3 regions of the Paeniglutamicibacter sp. ORCA_105 genome follow, and region 3 is predicted to be linked to each of the others. Evidence: riboswitches for the same ligand, from Rfam matches in the RefSeq annotation. Region 3 holds a riboswitch; each other region holds the start of a gene.
What was found. A riboswitch is a leader RNA that binds a small molecule or an ion and turns the genes downstream of it on or off. The one in region 3 is predicted to bind S-adenosylmethionine.
Positions count from the first base shown of each region.

Region 1 (7,340 bases), on a different contig from region 3:
GAAAACCACGGCAACGTGAAGCCCGCCAACTTCCTGGACATCGGCGGTGGAGCCTCCGCAGAGGTCATGGCCGCAGGCCTGGACGTCATCCTGAACGACAAGCAGGTCAAGTCGGTCTTCGTGAACGTCTTCGGTGGCATCACCGCGTGTGACGCCGTTGCCAAGGGCATCGTCGGCGCACTCGCCGAGCTCGGTTCCTCCGCCAACAAGCCGCTGGTCGTGCGCCTCGACGGCAACAACGTCGAAGAGGGCCGCCGCATCCTGGCCGAGGCCAACCACCCGTTGGTCACCCTGGCAGCAACCATGGACGAGGGCGCCGACAAGGCCGCCGAGCTCGCCAACGCAGCGAAGTAAGTAGGGATACGCGAACATGAGCATTTACCTTAACAAGGACTCCAAGGTCATCGTTCAGGGCATCACCGGTGGCGAGGGTACCAAGCACACCGCTCTGATGCTGAAGGCCGGCACCAACGTCGTCGGCGGCGTCAACGCCCGCAAGGCCGGCACCACGGTGCTGCACGGCGACAAGGAAATCAAGGTCTTCGGCGCAGTGGCGGAAGCCATGGCCGAAACCGGCGCAGACGTTTCCATCGTCTTCGTGCCGCCGGCATTCACCAAGGATGCTGTCGTTGAGGCCATCGAGGCAGGCATCGGCCTGGTCGTTGTCATCACCGAGGGCGTTCCGGTTCAGGATTCGGCCGAGTTCTGGGCACTTGCCCAGTCCAAGGTCGACGCCGACGGCAACCAGGTCACCCGCATCATCGGCCCGAACTGCCCCGGCATCATCACCCCGGGCGAGGCACTGGTCGGCATTACGCCGAACAACATCACCCAGAAGGGCCCGATCGGCTTGGTCTCCAAGTCCGGCACCCTGACCTACCAGATGATGTACGAGCTGCGCGACCTGGGCTTCTCCACCGCCATCGGCATCGGCGGCGACCCGGTCATCGGCACCACCCACATCGACGCCCTGGCTGCGTTCGAGGCGGATCCGGAGACCAAGGCCATCGTCATGATCGGCGAAATCGGCGGCGACGCCGAAGAGCGTGCAGCCGATTTCATCAAGGCCAACGTCACCAAGCCGGTCGTCGGCTACGTGGCAGGCTTCACCGCTCCCGAAGGCAAGACCATGGGCCATGCTGGAGCCATCGTCTCCGGCTCGGCCGGTACGGCACAGGCCAAGAAGGAAGCACTTGAGGCTGCCGGCGTGAAGGTCGGCAAGACCCCGTCGGAAACCGCAACGCTGCTGCGCGAAGTTTTCGCCGCCCTCTAAGCCATAGAGCGCACCTTTTCGGTGGCGGTCACCAGGTTGCCTTGGCAGCCCGGTGACCGCCACCGGTGTTTAAGCCGGCTGGAGCCGACTGGAACTAGGCGCGCAGGCGGAAGAACGAGCTGCCGACCAGTTCGTGGGCCCCGGGCAGCAGGAGAACCAGCAGCTCGGGGTTGAACTGGACCTCGGCTGGGCCGCGGCCGACCAATGCGGCCGAGAGCTTGTGCGGGGCCAGTGCCTCGAGCACCCACTCGTCAGGACCCGCGCCAATGTGCAGCAGGTCGGTGTCCGCGTCGAGGTGGAGCCAGGCGGTGATCCAGTCGCCGGTGAAGCGCGGAAGCGGGTTATCGGTGGGGGCGGAAGTCAGGGTGGGGCTGTACATGATGTGCACACGTCCTTGGGGTTCGTTGTCCTTGCCCCTCCGCGCGGGATGCGCGACAGGGCCGCTTCGTCATCCGAACCACCCACCGTGCAACTATGGGGTTGGCGTCTGGTCAGTCGGAGCTTTGCGCAAGGGCAACCAGAACTCGTGAAGCTGTACCAACCCTACGGCGAAGCGGGGACACTTTGCCAGCGCGGGCATGCGGGGAGCAACAAACGGTCATCTGTGACGGGGAGTGACCTTGACTTCCCGAGAGGGGTTCACTTCGCCGTCGGCATCGGCTCCTGCTGGGTGATGCAGTGGATGCCGCCGCCGCGGGCGAAGAGCTCGCGGGCGTCCACGCCCACCACCGTGCGCCCCGGGTAGGCGTCGGCAAGGACAGCCAGGGCCTTTTCGTCGTTGGGGTCGTTGAAGGTGCAGGCCACCACGCCGTCGTTGATGACCAGGTGGTTGATGTAGCTGTAGTCCACGAACCCCTCGTCGTCGCGCAGCGTCGCGGGGGCAGGGACCTCGATGACGGTGAATTCGCGGCCCCGCGCATCGGTGGCGCCATGGAAGGATGCGGCGATTTCCCGGCTGACAGCATAGTCCGGGTGCCCGGGATCCTCCTGCATGTGCACTAGCACGGTGCCGGGGGAGGAGAGCGTCGCGGCGATGTCCACGTGCCCGCGTGTGCCGAACTCCTCGCTGTCGCGGGTCAGTCCGCGCGGGAGCCAGTGCACCTTGGCCGCGCCCAGGGTGCGCGCGAACTCCTCCTCGACCTTGGCCTTGGTGATGCCGGGGTTGCGCCCGGGATCCAGCTGCACGGTCTCGGTGGCCAGCACTGTGCCCTGACCGTCGACGTGGATGCCGCCGCCCTCGTTGACCAGGCTCGAGGCGACGCGGGGAACGCCGGCCCACTCGGCCACCCGCTTGCCGATCAACGCGTCCTTGTCCCAGGCCGCCCAGTCCTGGGCGCCCCAGCCGTTGAACACCCAGTCCACCGCGGCGAGCCCGCCGTGCTCGTCGGTGACGAAGGTCGGCCCGATGTCGCGCATCCAGGCGTCGTTGAGCTCGGCCGTGCGGATCTCGATGCGCTCATCGAGGTAGCGTGCGGCAATTTCCACGTCGGCAGGGTCCATCACCATGACGACCGGGGCGAATCGGGCCACCGCGTGGGCCACGTTGGCCCAGGTCGAGCGGGCCGCGTGGGCCTCGGCCTCGGTGTCGCCCAGCGTGTATCCCTCGTGGGGGAAGGCCATCCAGACGCGCTTCTGGGCCGAGGTCTCGGCGGGCATTGACCAGCTCATGATGCGTGCTCCTGCGGGGGTCGGTGGCGCGCGAGGCACCAGGGCCCGGCAGGGGGCGCATGGGATCGGCGTCACAATAAATGAATGTCGTTCGTTTATTATGGCGTCTGCGCGAATCCTGCGCAAGGGGTGCCCCGTGAAGCGCACCGGGCCCGCCGGCGGCCTTGTTGTAGAAGTTGATCAGCGTGTTCAGTGCTACGGCGGCGACGATCTCGCCGACTTCCTCGTCGGTGGCGCGCGGAGCTCCCGGGCATAGGCTGGAACCATTGCCGGCCCACCACTTTGCGGAGGAACACATGCGCGCCACCCTGATCCACGGACCGCGGGACATCCGCGTCGAGGACTGCCCCGAGCCCACCCTGCTCGCCGACACCGATGCCATCGTGCGCGTCACCGCCGCCTGCGTGTGCGGCTCGGACCTGTGGCCTTACCGCGGGGTTAGCCAAACGCCCAGGCCCCGGCGCATCGGCCACGAATTCATCGGCCGTATTGCCGCGGTCGGCCAAGGGGTTTCAATGCTGGCCGTGGGCGACTTCGTGGTGGCCCCCTGGGCCAACAGCTGCGGTGCCTGCCCTCCGTGCCGAGACGGCGTCCAGGTCGCCTGCGAGCACCGGGCCCACTGGGGCGGGGTAGACGAGGACGGGCTGCCCGTGGACGGCGGGCAAGGCGAGGTGGTGCGGGTGCCCAACGCGGACGGTACGCTCGTCACGGTACCCGGGGTCACGGAGCCCGACGAAGCGCTGTCCAAGTCGCTGTTGGCACTCTCGGACGTCATGGGCACCGGCCACCACGCAGCCCTCGGGGCCCGCGTCGAGCCCGGCCGGAGCGTGGTGGTGGTCGGTGACGGGGCCGTGGGTTTGTGCGGGGTGCTCGCGGCCAGGCGACTGGGTGCCACGCGCATCATTGCCATGTCCCGGCACGCGGACCGTGCGGCACTGGCCAGGGAGTTCGGGGCCACCGACATTGTCGCCGAACGCGGGGCCGAGGCGGCGGCGAAGGTGCGCGAACTGCTCGGGGGAGTGCTGGCGGACTCGGTGCTCGAATGCGTAGGCACCGCCGAATCCATGGACCAGGCCTTGCGCTGCACCCGGCCCGGCGGAGCCCTGGGCTTTGTGGGCGTCCCGCACGGGGATGACCCGCTGCCGATTTCCGTGTTGTTCTCAAAGAACATCTCCGTGGCAGGCGGGGCCGCCAGTACCCGCGCATATCTTCCCGAACTGCTCGCCGACGTGCTGGAAGGGAGCATCAACCCGGGCCTGGTCTTCGACGCGGTCATGGATCTCGAGCAGGCTCCCAAGGCGTACAGGGCAATGGATGAGCGCCGGGCGATCAAGGTGATGCTCGTTCCGTAACCTGGCGGCCGGAGCGGACGTAGATTTGTTTCCGAGGTGGGTGGCTAATATCATACTTATTGGTTCTCTTAGCGATCGTCAAACGAGGTCAACACCCTGGCCGGCACGGGACGCCACGGGGAACCCCCGATGATTTAGGCCTTTCAAGGCCGGTTGCACACCTCAAAGGAGCGGTATGTCTATCACCACCCCCGAGTCGCGCCCGCTGGGCGACGAAACGGTCGACCCGTACGCGTTGGATCCCCGGTCAATCATGGACCCGCCCACCCGCTGGCGGGACAGGTTCAAGTTCCTTGGCCCGGGCATGATCACCTCGGCCGCCGTCGTCGGTTCCGGCGAGCTGCTCACCGCCACCACACTCGGTGCCAAGGCAGGCTTCATGCTGCTCTGGCTGGTACTGGCCTCCACCTTCATCAAGGTATGGGTGCAGATTGAATTGGGCCGCTGGTCCATTTCCACCGGCAAGGTCGCCGTCACCGGCTATGACGAGGTACCGCCCCGGATCGGCAAGCGAGGCTGGATGGCCTGGCTCATCCTGCTGATGTTCGTGCAGTTCCTGACCAGCCAGGCCGGTGTCATCACCGCCTCGGCCTTCGCGTTCTCCTCGCTGCTGCCCATCGGGCCGGACCCGTACTCGTTCCTGTCCATCGGCACCTGGGTGGCCATCCTGGTGGTGATCGCCATCGCGATCCACTTGGGCAACAAGTACGTCGTGGTCGAGGGCATCTCCACGGTGCTGGTCTTCCTGGTGACGATCTTCGCCGTCGTGATGGTCTTCGCCATCCAAGGCACCGAATTCAGCTGGAACGTCGGCGACCTGGCCGACGGCATGCGCTTCCAGATCGCGCTGGGCTCCATCGGCGTGGCCCTGTCGATGTTCGGCCTCACCGGCGTGGGTGCCGGCGAGATCACCGCCTACACCTACTGGTGCGTGGAAAAGGGGTACGCCTCCTGGACCGGTCCCAACGACGGCTCCGAAGCCTGGGTCAAGCGGGCCCGCGGCTGGATCTCCGTGATGAAGCTCGACGCCTGGGTCTCCTGGGTTGTCTACACCGTGTCCACCGCCGCGCTCTACATGCTCGGTGCCGCGGTGCTGCACCCGCAGGGCCTGGAGCCCAAGGGCGACGAGGTCATGACAACGATCTCTTCCATCTTCTCCACCAACGTGGGCCAATGGGGAGCCGTGGTGTTCCTGGTTGGTGCCGGTATCGCGCTGTTCAAGACCATCATCGCCAACGTCCCGTCGCTCGGCCGCCAGGTCGGCAATACCCTCGCTGTGTTCGGGGCCTTCGACTGGAACAACCGCAAACAACGCGACCGCTGGATGCGCGTGATCATGATCGTGCTCCCCATCGTCTGGGGCTTGTTTGGCACCGTCGTCTCCTCGCCGCTGGCCCTGATTGTCCTGGCCGGCATCCTCAACGCCATCTTCCTGATGGGTGTCGCCGCGGCAACCATCTACCTCTCGCATAAGCAGACAGACCCGCGTGTCAAGGACGGCAAGGCCTTTATGGCCATGCTGATCCTCTCCGCGGTCGCCGTGTTCTTCGTCGGCGTCATGGGTCTTGTCAACATGTTCTAGTCCGCCTCACGGCGCAGTATCAAGGAGTACCTCTCACATGCAGGCAGTTGTTGTGCACGGCAAGGACGACCTGCGGGTCGAGGACATCGCGGATCCCGTCTGCGGCGCCGACCAGGTCCTGGTGGCCATGGAATGGGGCGGGATCTGTGGGTCGGACATCGCCTATTGGAAGTCCGGCGCCTCGGGCACCGCGGTGCTCTCGGCCCCGCTGGTCCTGGGCCACGAGGTCTCCGGAACGGTCGCCGAAATCGGTCCGGACGCCGCTGCGGCGCTGGAGGCGCGCGGGATCGGCATCGGCAGCAACGTGACGATGCACCCCGCAACCCTCGTTGGCGAGCACCAGGTGCCCGCCGACACCGTGGACCGCACCAACCTGTGGCCCGAGGTGCGCTACTTCGGCTCGGCGGCATTCGAACCGCACGAGCAGGGCGGCTTCAGCCGCCTCCGCGCGGTGCGCCCCGACCAGCTGCGAGTCGTGCCCGAGGGCGTCTCGCTCAAGGAAGCGGCACTGGCCGAGCCCTTCGCGGTGGCGCTGCATGCGGTGGCCCGCGCCGGAGACATGGCGGGAAAGACGGTGCTGGTCAACGGCGCCGGACCGATCGGCGCGCTGGCGGTTGCGGCGGCCAAGGCGGCCGGAGCCGCCACGGTCATTGCCGCGGACCTCTCGGATGCTGCCCTGGACATTGCCGCGCGGATGGGAGCGGATCAGTGCGTGAACCCCGCGTCCGGCGGAGTCCTGCCGCAGGACGTGGATGTGGCCATCGAGGCCTCCGGAGCCCCTCGTGCGCTGGGCGGCGTGATCGCCGCGGTGCGCCGCGGCGGGGTCATGGTGCAGGTCGGAAACCTGCCCGGCGGGGAAATCTCCGCGGCGCTGGGGAACATCGTGACCCGCGAGATCGACTACCGCGGTTCCTACCGCTTTGTCGATGAGATCTCCGAGGCGCTTGACCTCATGGCCTCCGGCGTGGACGTCTCGCCGTTGATGACCCACGAGGTAATGCTCGCCGAGGCACTGGCCGGATTCGACCTCGCCGCCGACCGCTCCTCGGGTTCCTCCAAGGTCATGATTCGCCTGGGCTAGGGACACGGCTCCGGCTCGAATCCAGTACCTTGCCCGGTGGCCCGCGGCTCCGCCGCACCGCCGGGCTCCGGTGCGCCGGCAGGACATAAGCGCAGGTCAAATATGTGTCCTTGGGCACCGTTTCTTGCAATCGTGATGCTTTTGTGACCTTTGAAGCCGTGTACTACAGTGAATCCCGATGCCTGACCTGACTAAACCCCATGCCCAAGCACCGCCCGCCGCAACGCATGAACCCATTTTTGTCGACCCGTCGGGCAGACGCCGCCAGCAGGTCTTGACGGTCGGAGTCATCACCGTGGGACTCATGTCGATGTACGCCCTGGTGATGCTGTTCGCCTTGCTGGGAGGTTCCACGGTTGCGGCTCCGCCACTGCCCCCGCGGGC
Region 1 covers NZ_JBIXLM010000018.1:31,364-38,703, reverse strand. Annotated here, with positions in the region: gene sucC (ADP-forming succinate--CoA ligase subunit beta) at 1-354, shown strand, start outside; gene sucD (succinate--CoA ligase subunit alpha) at 371-1,273, shown strand; gene ACIPUB_RS10675 (hypothetical protein) at 1,368-1,652, opposite strand; SAM riboswitch class IV at 1,675-1,805, opposite strand; gene ACIPUB_RS10670 (agmatine/peptidylarginine deiminase) at 1,913-2,941, opposite strand; gene ACIPUB_RS10665 (zinc-dependent alcohol dehydrogenase family protein) at 3,238-4,293, shown strand; gene ACIPUB_RS10660 (Nramp family divalent metal transporter) at 4,469-5,875, shown strand; gene ACIPUB_RS10655 (L-idonate 5-dehydrogenase) at 5,913-6,956, shown strand; gene ACIPUB_RS10650 (hypothetical protein) at 7,135-7,340, shown strand, end outside.
Region 1: it holds a riboswitch for S-adenosylmethionine, as region 3 does, so the genes downstream of both, ACIPUB_RS10675 (hypothetical protein) here and ACIPUB_RS03055 (flavin reductase family protein) in region 3, are expected to answer to the same signal.

Region 2 (7,340 bases), on a different contig from region 3:
ATGGATCCGGAGCTGCGTGCCCTGGCGGTGAACGCCAAACAGTCCATGGATACCTGCACCAACGGGCCAATGCAACAACTGATTGCCGACTACCTCTCCGAGGGCCGGCTCGACGCGCACCTGAATACCCTGCGCGGGGTCTACCGGGAACGCAAGCAGGCGATGCGGGCCGCACTCGCTGAGACCTTTGGGCAGGACGTGGAAGCCACGGATCCCGAGGGCGGGTTCTTCCTGTGGCTCACCCTGCGCGGACGCTACGCCGCGATCAATTCCGAAAAGCTCTTCCCGATCGCCTTGGCGCACGGGGTTGCATATATTCCGGGTCCGGCATTCTCGGACTCGGGGGCGTTTACCGACGCACTGCGCCTGTGCTTCGCGACCTCCACCCCGGCACGGATTGACGAGGGCGTGCAACGGTTGCACGCCGCGCTGGAAGAGGCTTTGGCCAGCGGGGACGCGCGGTGAACCGGATGGCTATCGCACCCTTGCGGCCGCTGGAGACCAGCGTGCTGGCCGAGATCGACCGGGCCCGCCTGGTCGAACTGACCGGCGAGTTGATTGCCGCCGGCGGGGAAAACCCCGGTGGCACCGAAGCAGCCACCGTGGCCATCCTGGATCGGGTGCTCACCGGGCTCGGTGCCATGGTGCACCTCGACGAGGTTGCCCCGGGACGGGCCAACCTGACGGCTCATCTCGGCGGCGACCGGACCGGCGGGGGACTGCTTTTCCTGGGTCACAGCGACGTTGTTCCGGCCGGCCACGGCTGGGACGCCGATGCCTTCACGCCACGAGAGAAGCAAGGGCGGCTCATAGGACGCGGCGCGACGGACATGAAGGGTGGCCTGGCCGCGGTGATCGCGGCCATGGCCGCTGTCCATGCGCACCATCCGCAGCTGCCGCTGACCTTGGTATGCACCGTGGATGAGGAAGCCGACGCGATCGGCATCGCACACTACGTGGCCACCGAGCCCGTTGGCTCCTACACGGGCTGCGTGGTCGCCGAACCCACCGACCTGGTGGCGATCGTCGGTTGTCGGGGAGCTGCGAATTTCGGCCTGCAGATCACCGGGGCGAGCGCTCATGCCGGACGCCCTGCCGACGGGGCCAGCGCCATCCAGGCCGCGGCAGAGATCATTGCCGAAATAGGCCAGGACACGAAGCGACTGGCGGCGGCCGCCCACCCGGTGCTTGGGGCCGCAACATGGAATATCGGTACCATCGCCGGCGGACACGGAACCTCGATTGTGCCTGACACCTGCGAAATGAGCCTTGACCGGCGTCTGCTGCCCGGCGAGGACGCGCAGCTTATCCTTGAACAGCTGTTGGATCGCATCCGTGAGCGCCTGCAGACCGCTTCGATGCCGGGGCGCGAGAAGATCACCGTCCGCGGCCAGCTGCAGATGCAGATGCCCGGGTTCCTCACCGACGCGGACAGCGCCGTCGTCACCGGTATCCGCCAGGCGGTCCGCGATGTCTCCGGCGCCGGTGAGCTCGGCATTTGGACAGCCTCGTGCGAGGGCGGCTACATGGCCGAGCACCATCGGGTCCCCACCCTGGTCCTCGGTCCCGGGGAAATCAACACCCAGGCCCATCAGCCAAACGAATCGGTGGGGATCGATGACCTGCTTACCGCCGCCCGCGCGTATGCACTGTTCGCCCTGCGCCACGCCTCAAACAACGCACCGACCCCCTCCCATTAATTAAGGCCGCCAAAGGAGCACACCATGACCAGCCAAACCCAACCGCCTGCCCTGAGACTCGAAGCCGATTTCACCCCGTCAGAACTGAAACAGGCCCGGAAGTCAGTGGCCGGATCGGCAATCGGAAACGCGATCGAGTGGTTCGACTACGGGATCTACGGGTACCTGATCGTGTACATCTCCCAACTGTTCTTCACCTTCGGTGAAGAAGGGGGAACCCTGCCTCGAATCCTCGCCTTTTCCACCTTCGCGATCTCCTTCCTCATCCGTCCGCTCGGTGGCATGGTGCTCGGCCCGCTCGGGGACCGGATTGGCCGCCGGAAGGTCTTGATCTTCACCATTGTGATGATCAGTGTGTCCACCGCCTGCATCGCCGCCTTGCCCACCTTTGACCAGGTCGGCTACCTGGCTCCGGTCTTGCTGGTCCTGCTGCGCATGGTCCAGGGGTTCTCCGCCGGCGGCGAATACGCCGGAGCCGCGGTGTTCATGAGCGAACATGCCCCGGATAACCGCCGTGGATTCTATGGTTCCTTCCTTGAATTCGGCACTCTGGCCGGCTTCAGCGCGGCGGCGATCCTGTGCACCGGGCTGACCCTGGTGGTTGGCGAGGAAGGCATGATGGCTGGCTGGTGGCGGTTGCCCTTCGCATTCACCCTGGTGCTTGGGGGGATTGCATTGTGGATGCGACGCCACCTTGAGGAATCCGAAACCTTTACCGAGGACAGTTCCAAGGACAACGAAGTCAGCACCGCGCCGCAGGCACTGGGAACCTTGTTGCGCAAGTATCCCGGTCAGCTCTTCAAGCTCTTCGGTTTTATCGTGCTGGTCAACGTCGCCTTCTACCTCGTGCTGACCTATATGCCCAGTTACCTGACGACGACCTTGGGACATGGCTCGGTGGAGTCCAACATGACGCTGGTTCTCATCCAGCTGGTGATGATCGCCTTGATCGTGCCGTTGGGGGCACTCAGCGACCGGATTGGACGTAAACCGCTGCTGGTGACCGCAAGCATTGGCTTCGTGCTGCTGTCGGTGCCGGCGGTGCAATTGATGCAGTCCGCCGGATTGTTGGGGCAGATCGTGGGCATCGGCACCCTGGGCCTCTTGCTGGTCATGCTGCTCTCGACGATCTCCTCGACGCTGCCCGCGTTGTTCCCGACTTCGGTGCGCTACTCCGGATTCGCCATTGGCTACAACCTGTCCACGGCCGTCTTCGGCGGCACCGCGGCGGTGGCCAACGAGGCGCTGATCGGTGCGACCGGAAATTCGCTGGTACCGGGGTGGTACCTGATGGCTGCGGGCGTGATCGGGCTGATTTCGGTGCTCACTTTCAAGGAGACCGCGGGGCGTTCACTGCGGGGCAACGTCATTCCGGGCAGCGACGACAAGCAGCGGCGAGAGCTTGGTGAAAGGCTGGTGGGGGCGGGACGCCCCTAAGCGACAGCCGCCCGGGCCAGGAATTGATCGGCCCCGCAAAACAGTAGGACAAACAGCGAAGTGAAGGAGGACAGCGCAGTGGGAGAAAACCAACGCGTCGCACTGGTCACCGGCGCCACCTCGGGAATCGGAATCGAGATTGCCCGACGACTGGTGGCAGATGGCATGAAGGTCGTGGTGACCGGGCGAAATGAGGAACGCGGAAAGCAGATGGCCGAAGAACTCGGCGAGTCCGGCTTCTTCGTGCGGGCCGAACTGACCGCTTCGGGTGCCGCGCAGTCATTGATGGACACGGTGCTCGAACGCACCGGAAGGCTTGATGTTCTGGTGAACAATGCGGCCATTGACCACATCAATTCCTTACTCGACACCCCGGAGGAGGAGGTGCGGGAAACCTTTGAAATCAACACCTTCGCGGCGATTTCCTGCCTCCAAGCTGCGGGGCGGGTCATGCGGGAAACCGGCGGAGGGGCGATCATCAATGTGACCTCGCGGCTGGCAAGCATCGGGGTTCCCACCATGGGGATCTACAGTGCGAGCAAGGGCGCGATGCTGGCGCTGACACGGGCCGCGGCGGTGGAACTTGCACCGCACAACATCAGGGTCAATGCCGTGGCCCCGGGGATGACACGTACCCAGATGTTTGAGGACTGGTTGGCCGGACACGAGGATCCCATGGCCGCGGAGCGAGCGGTCTCCGAAGCGATTCCGCTGGGTCGAGTGGCGCTGCCGGAAGACGTTGCCGAAGCGGTGGGTTATTTTGCCAGTGCCACCAATACTTACGTCACCGGCGTTTCCTTGCCGGTCGATGGCGGCTATTTGGCCAAGTGAGCCAACGACGATGAACCCGCAGTGACCTTCCGCCCACGCGGATCCCGGTACCTGCGGGTTTGTTGTGGGCGGCTGCGGGTCGTCGTGTAAATACCGCGGGCGATCCATGGGGTAACCACGGAAATAGGCCTGTTGGTCGCTGCGCGGTTGCCCGCGGACTTCGGTCTATAGCGATCGGGCATGGTGACGGCCGTGGGTGTCTTTGCCGTCGCGTAATCTTTGTCGGCGCCGCCGGTGGCGCAGCAGAGGGGCACCGATTATTTCGCAAATCCCACGGGTGGCGAACCTTGATGGTGCTCGGACGAGCGTTCACCTATGGGCTGGAATTGGCTGGGCAAGACCGGGGCGCGCTCGTGGTGCGCATTATCAACATGACGCAATCATGAAGCAAGGTAGGGCGGATCGACGCTTCATCTTCCGACTTATGACGGTTCATGAAGCAAATCAAGCGCGAGAATCGTTCTGTGAGTCGATTTGTTTCATAGGAACCCGATTTGTCTTGGTTCGATCGAAGATTCTGCGACACACTTGAACTGTTCGGCGTTGGCAATCGACCAACGCCAACACACACCATCCAGAGCGGCTGAGAGACCTGGCTCGTTGACGCCGCAGCAACCACTCCCGTCCTTGGGATCCGGTGCTACCGCCAGGACCGATGGAGATAGCCAACCTCTGCGCGGTCCGCCGAATACTTTCGTTCTTACGCACGTATTTGACTGATTTGCCATGTCGCGGCGTTCCTCGGGTGAACCGAGAGGAGTAGGACATGATCAGCATTCAAGGCGTGTCAACAGTTTTCCCTCCGGCGGAGGCACCCTTCACTGCGGTGGACAACGTCTCGCTGGAAATCCCGCGGGGCTCGATCCAGGGAATCATTGGATTTTCCGGTGCGGGCAAATCAACGTTGCTTCGCAATATCAATCTCTTGGAGCGCCCGACGAACGGCCGCGTGGTGGTTGACGGTACGGACCTTACGTCGCTGAACGACGAGGAATTGCGCAGGGCTCGGCACCAGATCGGGATGATCTTCCAACATTTCAACCTCCTGAACAACCGCAACGCCGTTGAAAATGTCGAGCTTAGCCTGAAGTTCGCGGGAGTAGCCAAGAAAGAACGCCGCCGCCGCGCCCACGAAGCCTTGGCAATTGTGGATTTGGCTGACAAAGCCAAGGCATATCCGGGACAGCTGTCAGGCGGACAGAAGCAACGCGTGGCCATTGCCCGTGCGCTGGCCACCGAGCCAAAGGTATTGCTTTGCGACGAGCCGACATCAGCCGTGGATCCGCGGACCACTGCGTCGGTGTTGCAGTACGTTTCGGACATCAACGCCCAGTTGGGAATCACCACCGTGATCGTCACGCATGAAATGAACGTCGTCAAGGCAATCGCCGACAACGTCGCCGTCATGGAAGAAGGCCGAGTCGTCGAACAATTCGACATCAGCGCACTTCGGAATCCCTCGTTTACACCGGCGACCGCCATCGGCCGGTACCTCATTTCCGATGACATCACCTTGGACCGCAAGCGCCAGGTCCGCGGCACCGAATCCGCAAGCTTCGGCGCACCTTCGAAGGAGGCCTCCCTTGTCTAAGTTTGCCGCGGCCGTCAGCGTACCTGCTTCCTCCACCAACGGCAGCGGTGCAGCGGCCTTCGACCTCAACCGCGTTATCGAGCTTTGGCCTGAAATTGCCGCGGCAATCGGCCAGACCTTGGCCATGCTCGTCGTGTCCATCCCCATCGCGATCCTGGTGGGAACGCCCTTGGGTATTTGGCTCTATTCAATGGCCCCCCAAGGCCTCCGGCCCCGGCCGAAGCTGCATCGCATTGTCGATGGTTTCGTCAACACCATGCGGTCCTTTCCGTTCCTGATCTTGCTGATCGCGATCATTCCTTTCACCCGGTTCGTCGTTGGAACAACCATCGGTACGGCAGCCGTGATTGTCCCGCTCACGATCAACGCGATTCCCTACTTTGCACGCTTCGTTGAACAGAATCTCACGCAGCTCGGCAGCGGCGTCGTTGAAGCCGCACGGGCCATGGGTGCGACCCGCGGCCAGATCGTCCGCGACGTGTTGCTAGTGGAAGGGAAGCCTGCACTGATTGGTTCGATCACGATCATGACGGTGAGTTTCATCAGTTATTCGGCAATGGCGGGACTGGTCGGCGGGGGAGGCATCGGTGACTTTGCCATCCGTTATGGCTACTACCGATATGAAACAGGCATGATGGTCGTCGCCATCGTGCTGATGATTCTGATGGTCCAAATTGTGCAGATCTCAGGCACCCGCATCGCATCCCGCCTGGACAAGCGACAGTAACCATCGCCCTTCTTGAACCGACCTGCTTCTTTTGGAGAGACCCCAACCATGAGTACTTCACGGCGACCGCGCCTACTGTTGAGCGCCTTCCTGATGAACACCACCAGCCACATCCTTGGTGGCCAATGGCGCCACCCCGAGGCACAACAGCATCGCTTCAACGAGCTCAAGCTCTGGGTGGATCTGGCCAAGGACCTGGAAGCCGCAAAGTTCGATGCAATCTTCCTTGCGGATGTTGTTGGGCTCTACGGCGACCACGACGGGGGCTGGGCATCGCACATCAAACGCGGACTGCAGGTGCCGTCCAATGACCCGCTAGTGCTTGCTTCGGCCCTGGCAGGAGTGACCGAAGAAATCGGCCTGGCCTTCACGTCCTCGGTAATCCAGTCCGATCCCTTCCAGTTGGCACGTCAGCTCTCGACGCTCGATCACCTGAGCAGCGGTCGAGTTGCCTGGAACATCGTGACAAGCGTGCTGGAGAATTCACACCGCAACTTTGGGGCTGACGGGCTAGCCAAACACGCAGACCGCTATGACTGGGCCGAAGAATACGTTCAGGCTGCGTTCAAGCTGTGGGAAGGCTCGTGGGAAGACGGCGCGTTGCTGGCCGACAAAATTGCAGGAATCCACGCTGATCCGGCCTTGGTGAACAAGATCTACCATCGGGGAGAACGCTACTCAATTGACGGCCCGCACCTGTCTTCACCCAGCCCGCAGCGAACCCCCTTTCTTTTTCAAGCCGGGAGTTCTCCACGTGGCAGATCGTTCGCGGCCGCCAACGCGGAAGCAACCTTCCTTTTCGCGCCGAACCCCGAAAACGTTCGCAAGAACTCTGAGGTCATTCGGAAACTGGCAGTTGACGCCGGGCGCGAAGCATCCGATGTGAAAATCTTTGCCGGACTCTCCTTCGTAGTGGGAAGTACGGAAGCAGAGGTCTTGCGCAAGCAAGCTGACTATGACGAGTATCTCGACCTGGACGCCGTGGTTGCGCACATAGGCGGAGGGCTCGGTATTGACCTCGGCGGCAGGCCATTGGACACCCGACTTGGTGAAA
Region 2 covers NZ_JBIXLM010000005.1:135,174-142,513, reverse strand. Annotated here, with positions in the region: gene ACIPUB_RS04160 (PLP-dependent aminotransferase family protein) at 1-465, shown strand, start outside; gene ACIPUB_RS04155 (M20 family metallopeptidase) at 471-1,700, shown strand; gene ACIPUB_RS04150 (MFS transporter) at 1,725-3,137, shown strand; gene ACIPUB_RS04145 (SDR family NAD(P)-dependent oxidoreductase) at 3,216-3,968, shown strand; SAM riboswitch class I at 4,536-4,630, shown strand; gene ACIPUB_RS04140 (methionine ABC transporter ATP-binding protein) at 4,753-5,559, shown strand; gene ACIPUB_RS04135 (methionine ABC transporter permease) at 5,552-6,286, shown strand; gene ACIPUB_RS04130 (NtaA/DmoA family FMN-dependent monooxygenase) at 6,335-7,340, shown strand, end outside.
Region 2: it holds a riboswitch for S-adenosylmethionine, as region 3 does, so the genes downstream of both, ACIPUB_RS04140 (methionine ABC transporter ATP-binding protein) here and ACIPUB_RS03055 (flavin reductase family protein) in region 3, are expected to answer to the same signal.

Region 3 (7,340 bases):
GGCCGGACCGCCAATCCGGGTGATCTCGCCGCGCTTGGTCAAAAGGTCCGAGACCGTAACGGCGTCGGCCGGCTCACCGCGGCCGTAGAGGTCGATGATGGCCTCGTAGATGGCCTCGTGCGCCGGGCGATAGAAGTCCAGTCCCCGCAGCACCTCCACGCAGTCCGCGATGGCATCCTTGGACAGCATCATGCCGCCCAGTACGCTTTGCTCGGCTACGAGGTCCTGCGGCGGGGTGCGTCCATAGTCCGATCCATGTGAATCGGAGCTGGTTTCGGTGCTGGCTAGCGACACGGGTTTTTCCCTTCAAGCTGCGCGGGTTCCCAAGTTTTCCGCATCATTACCTATTCAGTGTCTCAAGGAGCACGGACGATTCGTTAGGTTCAAACTCACACGTGCCGTAGGGCACCGCGAACCTGTGGAAATAGGTGGGGAACACTGTCACCATAGACCTGTTTTCCCACAAACCCAACACGGTTATCCACAGGCCGTGTGGATAACCTGTGAACCTTGCGGCGTGTTGTGTGCACAGTCTGGGGAGAACATTGTGGATTACATCAATTTTCTATCCACAACAATACTTTGACTAGGCATTATGCAGATTAACCCCTGTGGATACAAAGTATTTATCCACATCCTCCACACGCGGAAAAGTCGGTTATACACACAAAAACCCCGGGATTCCGGGCTTGGATTGGCCACCATTTCATAGTTACCCACAAGCTATCCACAGACACGCCGGAACTTCCCGCGGATCTGGGGATAGCGGGGATTGATGGAGATCACCAACGACTGACATACTGGGCCGCATGAGCGCCAACAAGACCGCCCCGACAGCCGTTGACCCGGCTCAATTCATATCGGCAGTGTCACATCCGACCAGGCGCGCGGATGCCGAGGTCTTGCTCCGGATGATGGAAGAGGTCAGCGGAGAGCCCGCGGTTATGTGGGGCCCAACAATCGTTGGGTTCGGAAGCTACCACTACAAGTACGAATCGGGGCGCGAAGGGGATGCCAGCGCCATCGGTTTCTCCCCGAGGTCGGCGAACCTTGCCCTCTACGGGCTGACCATTGCACCGACCGCCGGCCCTCTATTGGAGAAATTGGGCAAGTGCAGACGCGGGGCATCGTGCCTCTATGTGAACAAGCTTGCCGACGTCGACTTGGACGTACTCACCCGGCTTGCCCGTGACGGCTACCGGTACATGACTGGCGTGGTGCACCACCCGTCTTAGGAAAACGTGTTGGCAAAGGCAAAGGGCTCAGTCCCCGTGGCGTCGAATCATGGATTCGGTACCACGGAGGCTGAGCCCTCGCATTTCAGGTTCCCTAGGAGACCAGCTGTTCGGCATCCAGGCGACGGAATGCCGAACCGTGGAACACCAGCGGCGAGTGGGCGTTGTCGTGCGTCTGGTGGCCGTGCACGCGTAGCAGCACCACATGGTGGTCGCCTGCAGGAACCTCTTGCTCGACGGAGCAATCGAGCCACAGGGTGGCGTCATGCAGGAACAGTGCACCCTCATCGGTCGAATCAAGACGTAGCCCGGCGAACCTGTCCCCCGACTTTGAGGCGATCTGCCGGCACACGCCCTCGTTCTTTTCGCTGAGCACTGAAACCCCGATTCGCCCGCTGGTGCGCACCAGCGGCCAGGTCTTCGAGGTGTTCTGGACAGCGAACATCACCAGAGGCGGATCCATGGAGACGCCAACCGTAAAGGACGAGGCAATGATTCCCTGCGGTTGCCCGTCAACGATGGCGCAGAGTGCGGCAATGCCGGATGGATGCTGGGCAAAGACGTTGCGCAGGGTATCGGGGGTGAGGTCAGAGGTGAGTGTCATGGTGCTCAATCCTTCGGCTTCGGCCCACCATCGCGGTGCGTGCAACACACGCGCCAACCAACGAGGTGTGCGGTACTTGCCTCCGGGGTTCCGGTAGGCCGAATCATCACCTGGAGCACCCCACTACCGTGAGAGGGTTGCCGGCCAACGGGCCAGGGCCTTACGTTGACACTCTTGATTCTTCACTAACGTTAGAAGAGATAATTACGTCTCGTCAAAGTTTGTTTCGACATACGAAGTCACGAAGCGTAAGAATCGAAGATTGTGCGATCATTTGCCTCGTAGGTGCCAAAGTTGCCCGACACGCCCGCATTCGTTCCCGAACGCGTGGACGACAGCTGTTTGGCCGAAGAAGACGATGACATGGCCCGGAATTGTGGTTGGCGTCCGCGTCACAAACGCCGTGGCCGGCACCTCTTCCGCCTACGAGACGTCCGAAACTCCCGTATAAGTCGCATAGAAGGCATCGCCGGTGCGTTCGTAGACCAGGATGGCAAGCCCGCCCGGGGTGCTCGTGGCGTTGGAGAGCCGAAGTCCGGCGGGTGCGCCTCCCTCCGGGAAGAGTCGCCTTCCATGGCCGAGGACCACGGGCGCCACCACCAGTCGCAGCTCGTCAATCAACCCCTCGCCGAGCAATGAAGCGGCAAGCCTGGCGCTCCCATGGATCTGCAGCTCCCTGCCGGGGCGCGCCTTGAGGTCGGCAACCCGGGCCGCCACGTCACCGGAGAGGATGGTTGTTGGATCCCAGGTTCCCTCGCGAAGCGTTTGCGAGGCCACGTACTTGGGCAGGGAGTTCATGAGCTCCGTGAAGGGGTCGTCCGGGTCGGTGATTTGCGGCCAGTCCCTGGCGAATGCCTCATAGGTGCGGCGGCCAAGCAGCAGCCCGTCCGCTTCGCCGAGCCATTGCGCGGCCTGTTCGATGAAGGCCTCGTCCATGTGCGGGACGAACCATCCGCCCTGGGTGAATCCATCGGTGGTGTCTTCCTCAGGAGACCCGGGGCCTTGCGACACCCCGTCGAGACTCACAAACTCCGTTAATGTCAGCTTCATGACCGCGCCTTCTCACTCGTTTGGCTGCCCGTTCCCGGGATTCGAAGTGGCAGTCGATCCCGGAGGGCACTGCCCCATTTGGCCAAGCTACTCGACGGCAACGCGCGACGCCAGACCCCGCTGCACCACCGAAGGCCTTAAACCACTGTGGACCCCGCCGAGGGCGGGGTCCATAGTGGTTTGCCGTCACACAAGACGGCGGGTGCACAAGGAATTACTTCTTTGCGGCAACAACCTGCAGTGAAACGGTTGCGGAGACATCGGTGTGCAGACGCACAGTCGCGGTGTAGTTACCCGTCGACTTGATGTGGTCGTTGATCTCGATGTTGCGCTTGTCGATCGCGCCAACGCCGGCGGCTGCAACAGCCTTGGCGATGTCGTCGGTCTTCACGGTGCCGAAGAGGCGACCGGTAGCGCCGGCCTTGACAGTCAGCTTGACCGGCTTGGCGGAAAGCGAAGCGGCAAGTGCCTTGGCGTCTTCCAGGGAAGCAACGGCGCGAGCAGCACGGGCGGCCTTGATCGACTCAACCTGCTTCTCACCGCCCTTGGTCCAGGTGATGCCAAAGGCGCGCGGGAGAAGGTAGTTACGTGCGTAACCGTCCTTCACCTCAACGATGTCGCCTGCGGCACCGAGGCCGGTAACTTCGTGGGTCAGAATGAGCTTTGCCATGTTGGTATACCTTCCTTAGCCGCGGCCAGCGCCGGAGTAAGGCAGCAAGGCCACTTCACGCGCGTTCTTGATGGCCTGTGCGATCTTGCGCTGTTCCTGTACGGAAACACCGGTAACGCGACGGGCACGGATCTTTCCGCGATCGGAAATGAACTTGCGCAGCAATGCTACGTCCTTGTAGTCGATGACAGTGATGTCAGCGGCCTTCAAGGGGTTGGACTTTGGTTTGGGCTTACGGAGTTCAGCCTTAGCCATCGTGGAGCTCCTTTATCAGGTGGAGCCCGCAGAATTTTCTGCGGGATGGTGAATAATTTTGTTTAGAAGGGTGGTTCGTCGGAACCCGGGTTGCCCCATCCGCCGTTGTTTCCTCCGGCAGGAGCACCCCATGGATCGTTCGCCGGTGCATTCCAGCCGCCGCCGGAGTTTCCGCCAGCGTTGCCGCCACCGAATCCACCGCCGCCGCCTTGATTGCCACCGCTGAAGCCGCCGGCATTTGCGCCTGCGTTCTGCTGGCCACCAAAGCCACCACCACCGCCGGCGCCGGAGCGCTGGGTGCGGGTGACCTTTGCGGAAGCGTAACGCAGCGACGGGCCGATTTCATCGACCTCAAGCTCGGTGACGTTACGCTTTTCGCCTTCCTTGGTTTCGTAGGAACGCGACTTGAGGCGGCCCTGGGCGATGACGCGCATGCCCTTGGTCAACGTCTCGGCGACGTTTTCGGCAGCCTCACGCCACACCGACGCACGGAGGAACAGCGTGTCGCCGTCCTTCCATTCATTGGTCTGGCGGTCGAAGGTTCGCGGGGTCGAAGCAATGGTGAAGTTCGCCACTGCCGATCCTGACGGGGTGAAACGCAGTTCCGGGTCAGCGGTCAAATTACCAATAACCGTAATGACTGTCTCGCCTGCCATTGGAGCCTCCTAAAGTGTTGTTCTACGAAGATCGAAGAGCAGAATTACTCTGCAACGACCTTTGCCTCTTCCGGGCGGGTGATCTTGGTGCGCATGATGGTCTCATTGAGGCCCAGCTGGCGATCAAGCTCTGCGGAAGTAGCGGGGGTGGCGGTGAAGTTAACTACCGCGTAAATGGCCTCATTCTTCTTCTGAATGTCGTAGGCCAGGCGGCGACGGCCCCAGATGTCAACGTTCTCGATGGTTCCACCATCGTTACGGACAACATCGAGGAACTTACCGAGGGTTGGTTCAACGGTTCGCTCGTCGACCTCGGGGTCGATCAGCACCATCAATTCATAAGCACGCATGTGAACCCACCTCCTTTGGGCTAAACGGTCACGGCATTTCCGCAACAGGAGGTTCTTTGCATTTGCTGTCGCCACAACCCGATTGCCGGGCGCGGCAGAAACAGCCTCAACCATTCTAGCGGAAAATCACTGCCGCACCCGACTACGCCGGGTGCGGTGCATCACCCGGGTCACCGCGCGGGGTCGATAAGCCCGTCGGCGCGAAGCAACGCCTCAAGCCGTTCGCCGAAGACCGGGGCCAGCGTCCGCACATAGGTGTCAGAAACATGGTGCTTGTCCCGGTATACCAACACGTTCCCGATGACGGCGGGGCAGAATCCGTCAGCGCAGAACTGGTCGGAGAAATCCAGCACCCCCGCGCGTGGCTCCAGCTCGGCCGCGGCGAGCGTGTAGTCATTGGCCTCAAAGGCCTCGGACACCGGGGCGCCGCAGGTGGCAAGTTCGTCCGGGTTCTGCGCCACGCAGTCCCGTGCATAGGACTTCGTTCCGGGTCGCGGGGTGTCGATGATCGGGTAGACCCGGATGCCGGCGTCCTCGAGCTTGCCCCAATACTCGGCGAAACCCCCTGCGGCCCCCTTTTCGAAGGTGGCCCCGGCCCAATGACTGGTCACCACCGCGTCCACGTCCCCGCGTTCCAGGATGCGCTCCAGCGTGTCCTCGTTTGCCTGGTGGCAGGAAATGCTGCCGTCGGCCTCGGCGGTGCGCTTGGTGGCGTTGAACGGGCAGGAGTTCTTCAGGTAGGTCAGCAGTGTCCAGCCCTGCTCCTTGGCGGTCTCTTCCATCGCCCGGTACCAATGCGTGGCATGCGAGTCGCCCACCAGGGCCACGGTCAGGGATCCGTCCTTGGCGCCCTTGGCGCATTCGACGGTGACGGGTGACTTCGGTTTTTGCACGCACTCTCCCAGGTCGGGCAGGTCGTGCTCTGCGTCGGCGGGGACCGGGACGATCTGTTTTTGGCCCTCCAGGTAGGCGGGGGCACCGGCCGGGACCGACGCCGCGCCAAACCCTGCCGGAGGGGCAGCCAACAGGGTGGCGACCGCGCGTTCCTGTGCGGCGATCTCGCGCTCGGCCAGCGTCCCGGGGGCCACCGCGAGTGCGGCGACCAGGACCAGTGCGGCCGCACCGGCACCCAGGGCACGCCAGTTCGAGGCGGCGAGCGGGGCCAGGGTCCGCACCGGGGTTTCGATCCAGCGGTGGCTGGCACCTGCAAGCAGCAGCGAAAGGACCAGCAACCCGATGCTCTGGGCGGGTCCCGGCTCGTCCTCTGCGAAGAACAGGAAGAAGGTGAGCGCCGGCCAGTGCCAGAGGTACAGCGAGTAGGACACGTTGCCCACCCATTGCACCGCGGGCAGTTCCAGGAGTTTTTGCGGGGCCAGGACTCCACTGGTCTGGCCGGCCAGGATCACCGCCAGGGTTCCGGCGACCGGCAGCGCTGCCGACAGCCCAGGGAAGGGTGTGCCGGCATCGAAACCGAAGGCTGCCGCCGCGATGGCTGCAAAGCCGCCCCAGGCCAGCGCCGTCCGCACGCCGGGGACATCGAGCCATCGAGCGCCGCGTGCCACCAGCCCGGGTTCGGGCGGGGCGAGCAGCAGCGCCAACAGGCCGCCGGCGGCCATTTCCCAGACGCGGGCGGGGGTGATGAAGTAGGCGGCAGGATTTCCCGAACCCACCAGCACCATCGAGTAGGCCAGCGAGGCGATGATGACGATGCCGAAGACCAGCAGGAGAGCGGTGCGGGGAAGGCCGCCGCTGGTTTCCCGGCGGCCGACGCGTTCCCGGGCCCCGATGCCACGCAGGGACCGGGCCACCCATACGGCCAGCAGCACCAGCAACGGCCAGACGAGATAGAACTGCTCCTCCACCCCCAGGGACCAGAAATGTTGCAGCGCGGTGGGCTCTGCATCGGCGGCAAGGTAGTCCACGGCATCGGCGGCCAGCACCCAGTTCTCCACCGAGAAGGCCGAGGCAAGGGCCGCGGTGCCCACGGTCTTCCATTGCGTGGCCGGCAGGAAGGCCATGGTGGCAGCCACCACCGCGAGGATCACCGCGAACGCGGCGGGCAGGATCCGCCGGACCCGGGCCGCCCAGAAGCCCGGCAGGTCAATGCGGCCGGTCTTGCGGACCTCGCGCAGCAGGTGCCCGGTGATCAGGAAACCGGAGATCGCAAAGAACACGTCGACGCCGATGAAACCGCCCGGGACCAGGCGTGGTTCGAGGTGGTAGGCCACGACCAGCAGCACGGCCACGGCGCGCAGCGACTGGACCTCGGGCAGGAAACGGCGTGGTGGCTTCGGCTCGGCAATCATGTCCGCGAGCAAAGCACGGACCGGTTAACAGCGGGTAACCACCCGGTGTTAACCGCGCGCTTCCCGGCGAACTCTCAGGCTGCGAAGAACGCCTCGGAGATCTTCGCCAGGCGCAGCGGATCGGCCACGCCGCACATCTCGCGCGCCGAGTGCATCGACAGCAACGGGATTCCCACATCCACCGTGCGGATGCCCAGCCTGGTGGCGGTCAGCG
Region 3 covers NZ_JBIXLM010000004.1:55,379-62,718, reverse strand. Annotated here, with positions in the region: gene dnaB (replicative DNA helicase) at 1-294, opposite strand, end outside; gene ACIPUB_RS03060 (DUF1801 domain-containing protein) at 810-1,235, shown strand; gene ACIPUB_RS03055 (flavin reductase family protein) at 1,330-1,839, opposite strand; SAM riboswitch class IV at 1,907-2,019, opposite strand; gene ACIPUB_RS03050 (dihydrofolate reductase family protein) at 2,263-2,889, opposite strand; gene rplI (50S ribosomal protein L9) at 3,104-3,559, opposite strand; gene rpsR (30S ribosomal protein S18) at 3,575-3,814, opposite strand; gene ACIPUB_RS03035 (single-stranded DNA-binding protein) at 3,877-4,470, opposite strand; gene rpsF (30S ribosomal protein S6) at 4,515-4,820, opposite strand; gene ACIPUB_RS03025 (acyltransferase family protein) at 4,991-7,126, opposite strand; gene ACIPUB_RS03020 (M18 family aminopeptidase) at 7,201-7,340, opposite strand, start outside.